One region of the Bacillus seohaeanensis genome, then DNA from elsewhere that is predicted to be linked to it. Evidence: riboswitches for the same ligand, from Rfam matches in the RefSeq annotation. Region 1 holds a riboswitch; the other holds the start of a gene.
The links. Region 1 has a riboswitch for thiamine pyrophosphate ahead of thiC (phosphomethylpyrimidine synthase ThiC). Riboswitches for the same ligand answer to the same signal wherever they lie in the genome.

Region 1 (4,802 bases):
TTTCTTCGAAGTTTGAAACAGTATCAGCCTCATTTAACATGTACATAACTGCTTCATTTGCACCACCATGCAAATTTCCTTTTAATGAAGCAACTGCTCCAGTCAGGGCTCCATATAAATCGGACTGTGTAGACGCGATCACCCTAGCTGTAAATGTCGAGTTAGGTAGCTCGTGCTCACTGTATAAAACAAGAGAAAGATCAAATATCTTTTCTTCGAGTGGAGAAGGCCTTCTCCCTGTAAGCATATAAAAGAAATTAGCACTATAAGATAGATCTTGGAGTGGGTGAATAGGTTCATTTCCATTAATGATTCGATAACTATTTGCTACAATGTTTGGAACTTTCCCTAGCAGATTATAGGCTCGGTCCATATTTGCCTGTAACGAGCGATCATCAATATGCTTATCGTAGCCGGCAAGTGCAGATATTCCTGTACGAAGACCATCCATCGGATGAGTTTGCTTTGACAATAGATTGAATATCGTAAATAACTTTTCTGGAATGTCATATTCCTTCTTTAGCTTTTCTAATACAGATGCTTTTTCAAGTTCATTAGGAAGCGTATCTTCCAGTAAAAGATGAACAATATCTAAGTATTCTTTCGTCTGAGAAAGCTTAATCAAATCATAGCCTTTTATAACAATTTCCCCTTGTACCGTATCAAGAAATGAGATGTTTGTTTTAGAAGCAATCACACCCTCAAGACCTGGAAAATAGTTCACTTCAGTTTCCATCCTTTTCATCCTCCCATCCTAACAGTTCCACTTTCACTTCGAAGTAAGCCCTTTCAAGATTTTGCATATAAATCTCTTTTTCAGGCTGTCCCTCTGTTACTTCTTGTATTTCTGCTTTCAATAGTGTCCATTTTTCATCGATTGAACAAGACTCGTCTAAATTGAAATTGTTCATTATGCATATTTTGAAAGAATTGGTAAAGTAATTCACTGATCCAAACAACGGTGTCCTCCTATAAAGTGAGCGTCTCCTGAATAGTCCAAGAACAATTGTGCAAACGCCTTTATTAGCCCCTCCAAGCAAAAAGCAAAGAAAGAGCACGTTTTCCTTTAGATAATGCGAGCTTAAGTAGGCTGAGTACGGCAGCTAAACGTAAACGGTTCTTGTTTAAAAATTATCTACATACGAATGGTTTACAGTTTTCTAGCCAATAAAAAAACAACTTCCTCATAAGAAGTTGTTAAGGTACGAATGAATATTTAAATAAGCATGTTGATGGCAAAAATGAAAAACACGCTCTACTATCTCGCACTTAACACCTCCTATCCGCGTAGGTATTGATGTTTGCTAAAACAGGCAGGTCTCCTGACTTAAGATCATCGCTTTTCGAACCTTCCCATTTTCGTAATAATGAAAACAGTGGTTTTTTCGAATCGCTCCCAAATACAGTTGCGGGACAGCGTCGGAATCTAACCGAACTTCCCTTTTAAGCAGTTAAAATGAAATTCATTTTGCTGCACCTGTTTCTACAACTATTCAATTTTCTTTTCAAACATATCAAATGTTTAGAAAAATTACAATTATTTTTTATTTTTAGTAAATATTGAAAACACAGAGACGACCCTCTAGCCTCGCTGAACCAAAAGAAGAATCGTCCCTTTGCTTCTTAGTTAGTTCCCATCCAAATCCACTAATAAAGGACATCCGTATGGACCGGGATCCAAAAACTCCACAGTTAGATAACACCAGTTTTTTTGTGTATACCTTCTATATTTTTAAAATATTATTTCACTTTCGTTCAAACTCATGTATACTAATGAATGTAAACTTAATAGCAATAACTAGGGGAGTCCAATAAGTTGGGCTGAGAAAGAAACGCGCTAAAGTTTCTTGACTCTTTGGACCTGATCTGGATCATGCCAGCGTAGGGAAGTTAGAAATTCACAAGTATGTAAAACTACTTCTACATAGTCAAGCTGGGTCCGTTTATTACTAATGGATTCAGCTTTTTTATGTGCTTCATTTGTTTTAAAACTACCTCTGTTATGTTCTAGATCTCGTCTTTTAAAAATTTAAAAGGGAGAGATTTATTTTATGTCAACAACCTCATTAAATGAACAAAACATTTCCATCATGTCCAACTTTTCAGGAAGCAAAAAAGTTTATGTAGAAGGCTCAAGACCCGATATTAAGGTGCCAATGCGTGAAATTGAACTAAGTCCAACAACCGGTACCTTTGGCGAGAGTGAAAACCCACCAGTTCGGATCTATGATACTAGTGGACCTTATACGGATCCTAATTATTCAGTTGATATTACAAAAGGGCTACCTGCTCTTCGAAATACATGGATTCATGAACGCACTGATGTTGAAGAATACGAAGGACGCAAAATTAAGCCTGAAGATAATGGCTATCAAGATGAAAATGACCCACGTGCCAATCATAAGTTGTTCCCTCGTTTAAATCGAAAACCACTGCGTGCTAAGAAAGACTGTATTGTGACACAACTTCATTATGCAAAGAAGAAAATTATCACCCCTGAAATGGAGTTTATAGCTTTAAGAGAAAATATGAAGCCTGAATTTGTACGTGAAGAAGTTGCAAAAGGAAGAGCTATAATCCCATCTAATATTAATCATCCTGAGTCTGAGCCCATGATAATAGGACGTAATTTCCATGTCAAAATTAATGCGAATATTGGAAATTCAGCTGTTTCATCTTCTATTGAAGAAGAAGTTGAAAAAATGACATGGGCGACTCGCTGGGGAGCTGATAATATTATGGATTTATCAACTGGGAAAAATATTCACACGACAAGAGAATGGATTATTCGAAATTCAGCTGTTCCTGTGGGTACTGTTCCTATTTATCAAGCCCTTGAAAAAGTGAAAGGTGTTGCTGAAGACCTTACATGGGAAGTTTATCGTGATACCCTAATAGAACAAGCTGAGCAAGGTGTAGATTACTTCACCATCCATGCTGGCGTTCTTTTACGATATGTCCCTTTAACAGCTCAGCGTTTGACAGGAATTGTATCACGCGGCGGATCTATTATGGCACAATGGTGCCTCTACCATCATAAGGAAAACTTTTTATATACTCATTTTGAAGAAATCTGTGAAATTATGAAAATGTATGATGTTGCATTGTCTCTAGGGGATGGTTTGCGCCCAGGGTCAATCCATGATGCAAATGATGAAGCTCAGTTTGCAGAACTAGAGACCTTGGGGGAATTAACCAAAATAGCCTGGCAGCATGATGTTCAAGTAATGGTTGAAGGACCAGGACACGTTCCAATGCACCTCATTAAAGAAAACATGGATAAACAATTGGAGGTATGTCAAGAAGCTCCATTCTATACACTTGGACCACTTACAACCGATATAGCACCTGGTTACGATCACATTACATCTGCAATCGGAGCTGCAATGATTGGCTGGTATGGAACAGCAATGCTGTGTTATGTAACGCCAAAAGAACATTTAGGTCTACCTAACAAAAATGATGTTCGCGATGGTGTTATCACTTATAAAATTGCTGCTCATGCTGCTGACTTGGCGAAGGGACACCCAGGAGCACAAAAAAGAGATGATGCCTTATCAAAAGCTCGTTTTGAATTTCGTTGGCGGGATCAGTTTAATTTATCGTTAGATCCTGAGCGTGCTTTGGAATATCATGATGAAACATTGCCTGCAGAAGGAGCAAAAACATCTCACTTCTGTTCCATGTGCGGACCAAAGTTTTGTAGCATGAAAATTTCACAAGATATTCGTAATTTTGCAAAGGATAACGAGCTAGATACACAGCAAGCTATTGAAAAAGGATTGAAAGAAAAGGCTGAGGAGTTTAAAAAATCCGGTAGAAATATATATCAATAACCTGCAAGGGAGGTCATAAAATTGGAAATCCGAGAAATTGAAGAGAAAATTTATCAATTGGAGACCGAAATTGCTTTATTGAAAAAGCATGTAAAGGAAACCCAAAGAAAATGTGATCACCATTTTCAAGGGAATCTAAATTATGAAACATGCATAAAGTGTAATAAAGTAAACGTGCTTTATTACTAGCAATGCTCTCGAGCTAGGAAAGGGAGATAGATTGAGACCACTGTCCCCTTCTACTATTTTATCATACGGTATCTAGTATCATCGATTTTATTGCGCGGTATTTACAAATAGAAGAAGGAACCTGACTCCTTTGTCCCTTCCCTGATACGGTCAAAAAAAACAAAACTCTAAAATAATGCTTAGAGTTTTGTTTTTTATTCATTATTTACCTACTACTTGATCCACTACTTTGGTTACATCAGCTCTACTCATTTTTTCTTTTCCTTCTGTTAAAGATTCAAGCGTACCATGAGCGAGGGCTAGCGGAATTTCGCAGAAGTTTAGGATTGTCTTCGTTTTAATATCTTTTACGTAGTCGTCGGCCAATGCTAGGTTACGTCTGGCATAACGAAACATCTGTTCTAATTCCCAGCCATCAGGGAAAAAGCTTACCCCCCTACTCATGTCCTCCGTATGGTTGCGAAGAATATTGACAGACTGCAAACCACGTCCAAACGCTATTGCAAGATTCTTATCTGTTTCGGTATTGTCATACCATTTCCAAATATCCGTTAACATTACTCCTACTAGACCCGCAACGTAGAATGTATAATCATCTAAATCCTCTTCGGTCTTTATCCGCCATTCCTTTGTAGCCCATTCCGCCATTCCTTTTGCCATTATAGATGTCGAATCTAACATCTTCTCTACAATGCTTGGCGGACAAATTTTTATCCAGTCAGCAAGTCTCAAGGTAACCTCAGGTAGAAGAGATTTATATGGATGAAATAACGCCGT
Region 2 (4,802 bases), on a different contig from region 1:
CTAGTGGGTCACGATTTTACTGATTGAGTAGTTTTGATATAGGGAGGGATTGTTTATGAGCGGTCATCACGACCATGGTCACCATCATCATGGACATTCAACGAATAAAAAAGTATTGTTTATTAGTTTCCTATTAATTTTCCTATTTATGATAGTCGAAGTAATAGGAGGCATCTTGACAAATAGTTTAGCGCTTCTTTCCGATGCAGGGCATATGTTAAGTGATGCAGCGGCATTAGGATTAAGTTTATTTGCCTTTTACGTTGGAGAAAAAACATCTAATAAAGCGAAAACGTATGGATACAAACGGTTTGAAATCCTTGCAGCATTTTTAAATGGGCTCACACTTTTGCTAATTTCGCTTTATATATTTTGGGAAGCATATAATCGATTTTTAGAACCACCGTCTGTTTCTGCCAATATGATGTTTATTGCAATCATTGGACTTGTCGTGAACATTATTGTTGCTTGGATGTTAATGAAAGGTGATACAGAGCATAATTTAAATGTGAGAAGTGCTTTTCTTCATGTCATAGGTGATATGCTTGGGTCCGTCGGAGCAATTATTGCTGGGGTCTTTATCTACTTTTTTGATTGGACACTTGCCGATTCATTGGCATCTGTCATTGTATCGGTTCTTATTTTAATAAGTGGATGGAGAGTTACGAAGGATGCATTTCATATATTGATGGAAGGTACACCAGCCAATTTAGATGCTTTGGCGATAAAAAAGGAGATACAATCATTTCAAGGCGTAAAAGATCTTCATGATTTACATGTTTGGTCGATTACCTCTGATTTTCCTGCATTTAGTTGTCATGTAGTTGTAGACGATACAGTAAATAGAGACGATATGTTAGCTAAAATATCCTCGTATCTTGAAAAAGAGTTTAATATTGAACATTGTACGATTCAAATTGAGGGAGAGACTGTAAAAGAAGGTTGTCATCATTCTTGTACGTTAAGTAGTGAGTGATAAAACGAGAATTTTTTACAGCAAAAAATAGTACGCATACATCGTATAATGCTTGTTGAAATACTGCAGCTCTTGTAAAAAGAAGGAGTAGGCCCCAGTAGCCTATTCCTTCTTTCCATTTAAGTAGCTTATGGTACTTCGTGTCCCATTGAACTATGCAAAATGTTAAACCATTGATCATGATTTAATTCGATTGTTAATGCTTGGACGGCATCTGTGATACGTTCTTTTTTTCCAGAACCAATAATCGGCATAATGTTTGCGGGATGATTTAACAACCATGCATACATAATTTGATCTATTCCTTTTGCTCCAACTTCTTCGGCTGTTTTTTGTAATGTGGAACGTAAGCGGCTTGATTTCTCATCTTTACCGTTAAAAACTTTTCCGCCAGCTAAAGGCGACCATGCCATCGGAGCTACCCGCTTTTCTTGGCATAAATTTAATGTACCGTCATCAAAGTTTTCTAAGTTGTAGACAGAAAGTTCGAGTTGATTTGTTACTAAATCAAATGGTAAAAAGGATTGAAGCATATCCCATTGGTGATCTTTAAAGTTGGAAATGCCAAATGTATGAACTTTCCCTTCTTTTTGTAGTTGAATAAAGGCGTCTGCAACTTCTGCAGGGTTCATATAAGGATCGGGTCTGTGAATTAATAGCGTATCTATGTAATCTGTATTTAGATTCGTTAAAGATTGTTCAACAGAATGGATGATATGTTGTTTGCTTGTATTATAGTGATGTGTTTTGTGAGCAGGTCTATTACTAGAAGGAAGCACGATTCCGCATTTCGTTACAATCTCCATTTTCTCTCTTAATGAAGGTTTCTCACGGATAGCATCTCCAAATAATGCTTCGCAAGTATAGCTTCCGTATATATCAGCATGATCAAAAGTAGTAATGCCAAGCTCTAAACAATGTTCGATTAACGATAACGTTTCCGAAGTAGATTGATTCCAGTCCGCTAGTCTCCATAACCCATGTATAACTCTTGAAAAAGATAATTCTTCCGTCATTTGAATTCTTTCCATTAAGAAAACCTCTTTTCATTCAGAATATTTGTGGCTAATATAAACTGTATAATAATAGAAAGTGAATGGGAAATTAAATGATTGAATTGGAATAGGATTTACGGGAAAATTCTTGAAAAATTATAGTATGTGTGGCAAAGTATTTCATGAAGTAAACGTTTAAAACCATTTAAATAGAGCGAGAATTGTAGGGGGACCGGTGTTGCCGGTTGAGAGTGTGTCCTAATAAGACACTAACCCTTGGAACCTGATCTGGTTGAAACCAGCGGAGGAAACATATTCTTAACAGTAACTTTACCTGTTTTAGAAATATGCGCCTTGGGTTCACGAAACCCGGGGCGCTTTTAGTATTCAACAGGTGATTTTATTCTAGTATTCACCTGTTGAAATAATAGCTGTATTTAACAGTTGAATTCTCGGTTGAATTCTCGTTATCCCCACATATTAGTTCTATTATGAAATTTTTTATCGTTTACATACATAAGAAAGGGGAAAGAAGATGAAAAAGTGGATTAGTATCCTATGTGTTGTGTTTCTATTGACAGCATGCGGAAGCCAACAAAAGGAAGAAGGCTCACAGGGAGAAAAGGAATCGCTTAAGAAAGTATCGGTAGTATTGGACTGGACACCAAACACAAATCATACTGGGTTATATGTAGCGAAAGAAAAAGGCTATTTTAAAGAGGAAGGGCTTGATGTTGACATTATTATGCCGGGGGAAGCTGGCGCTGACCAGCTTGTTGCTTCTGGTAAAGCAGAGTTTGGTGTTAGTTATCAAGAGGGTATTACACAAGCTAGAGTAGAAGGTGTTCCCATTGTTTCCATTGCGGCTGTTATTCAGCATAATACTTCTGGTTTTGCAGCTCCAAAACAAAAAAATATTACTTCACCAAAAGATTTTGAAGGCAAAACATATGGTGGCTGGGGTTCTCCTGTTGAAGAGGCAGTTATGGCTTCCATTATGAAAAAGGAAGATGCTGATATAGACAAGGTGAAATTTGTTAATATGGGTGACGCTGACTTTTTTACAGCTGTTAAAAGGGACGTTGATTTTGCATGGATTTATTATGGATGGACTGGAATTGAAGCAGAATTACGAGGAGAAGAGCTAGATATGTTATACGTAAATGAGTATTCTGACAAGCTCGACTACTACACTCCTGTTCTATCAACAAATGAAAAAATGGTGAAGGAAAATCCTGAAACAATAAAAGCGTTCTTAGCAGCTGCATCAAAAGGATATCAAGTTGCCATTGACGATCCTAGTGAAGCAGCTAACATATTAAGCGATGCTGTACCTGATTTAGATGAGGAGTTAGTAAAGAAAAGTCAAGAGTGGCTTGCAAATCGATATCAAGACGATGCACCGAGATGGGGAGAACAAAAGCTTGAAGTATGGGAAAACTATGCAAATTGGATGTATGAAAACAAACTGTTAGAAGAAAAGTTGGATGCGAAAAAAGCATTTACAAATGAATTTTTACCAAAATAAGGGGTGGTATTAATGGGGAACTCGCTAGTTAGTATACAAATAATACCGAAAACACAAAATGGAGAAGATGTTATTCCATATGTAGATGAAGCTATTTCGATTATAAAGCAGTCTGGAGTAAAGTTTGAAGTACATCCTTTAGAAACAACGATGGAGGGAGAACTTTCGGAATTGTTTCACGTTATAGAAAAGATGAACAAGCGAATGATTGAAATCGGCAGTACCAATGTAATCTCACAGATTAAAGTGCTTTATCAGCCTGAGGGGATTGAGATGGAAACACTTACGGAGAAATATCGTCCATGAAACGAATTTTTCAAAAAGGGTGGCGACCATGTTTGGTCATCATCCTTTTATTTCTCATATGGGAGCTTGTAACGAATTTTGCCGAAGTCCCTAGTTGGCTTTTACCTGCACCGTCTGAAATATGGAAAGAAACTATCACAGTATGGCCAACTTTCGAGGAGCATCTCCTTGCAACTGTTATGTTAACAGTTGCTGGCTTCGGAATTGGTTGCGCAACAGGATTACTCGTCGCAGTTGCATTGCATTTGTTGCCGAAAGTAAGAGAGTCACTATACCCATTAATAATTCTGTCCCAAAACATTCCAATTATTGTACTTGCACCATTACTTGTTATTTGGTTTGGGTTTGGATTATTGCCGAAAATGATTGTTATTACACTTGTCTGCTTTTTCCCTGTAGCAGTTGCTGCTCTTGATGGTTTTAGACAAACCGGATCAGAACTTATTCATTATATGAAAATGGCTGGAGCAACGAAAGGTCAAATTTTTAAAAAACTTGAATGGCCACATGCATTGCCATCGATTTTTTCTGGACTAAAAATTTCTGCTACTTATAGTGTTATGGGAGCAGTTATTTCTGAATGGCTTGGATCGGAAAAAGGTATTGGCGTTTTTATGACACTTGCTTCTTCTTCTTTCCGAACAGATAGGGTATTTGTAGCTATTTTTACTATTATGATATTAAGTCTGGTATTTTTTGCAATAATCGTTGTATTAGAACGTTGGTTGATTAAGTGGCGAACTAAAGGTGAGGATATTACATGACAACACTAGAAATTAAAACAATAGAAAAATCATTTCAAGAAAACTTCGTGTTAAATAACCTTTCTTTACAAGTGAATGATGGGGAGTTTGTTTCGATTTTAGGTCCTTCTGGGAGCGGGAAAAGTACACTTTTTCACTTGATTGGCGGACTTTATCGTCCCGATCGCGGGGATATTTTATTAGATGGGCAATCTATTATTGGAAAAAGAGGCTCGATTAGTTATATGCCACAA

Region 2: it holds a riboswitch for thiamine pyrophosphate, as region 1 does, so the genes downstream of both, ACFSUL_RS10095 (ABC transporter substrate-binding protein) here and thiC (phosphomethylpyrimidine synthase ThiC) in region 1, are expected to answer to the same signal.

Annotation. Positions count from the first base shown of each region.
Region 1 covers NZ_JBHUMF010000031.1:766,683-771,484, forward strand. Annotated here, with positions in the region: gene mmgD (citrate synthase) at 1-736, opposite strand, end outside; gene ACFSUL_RS17115 (hypothetical protein) at 726-959, opposite strand; cobalamin riboswitch at 1,296-1,496, opposite strand; TPP riboswitch at 1,791-1,905, shown strand; gene thiC (phosphomethylpyrimidine synthase ThiC) at 2,052-3,836, shown strand; gene ACFSUL_RS17125 (serine protease) at 3,858-4,025, shown strand; gene ACFSUL_RS17130 (squalene/phytoene synthase family protein) at 4,227-4,802, opposite strand, start outside.
Region 2 covers NZ_JBHUMF010000023.1:54,064-58,865, reverse strand. Annotated here, with positions in the region: gene ACFSUL_RS10105 (cation diffusion facilitator family transporter) at 56-976, shown strand; gene ACFSUL_RS10100 (aldo/keto reductase) at 1,105-2,007, opposite strand; TPP riboswitch at 2,187-2,298, shown strand; gene ACFSUL_RS10095 (ABC transporter substrate-binding protein) at 2,507-3,499, shown strand; gene ACFSUL_RS10090 (thiamine-binding protein) at 3,512-3,805, shown strand; gene ACFSUL_RS10085 (ABC transporter permease) at 3,802-4,569, shown strand; gene ACFSUL_RS10080 (ABC transporter ATP-binding protein) at 4,566-4,802, shown strand, end outside.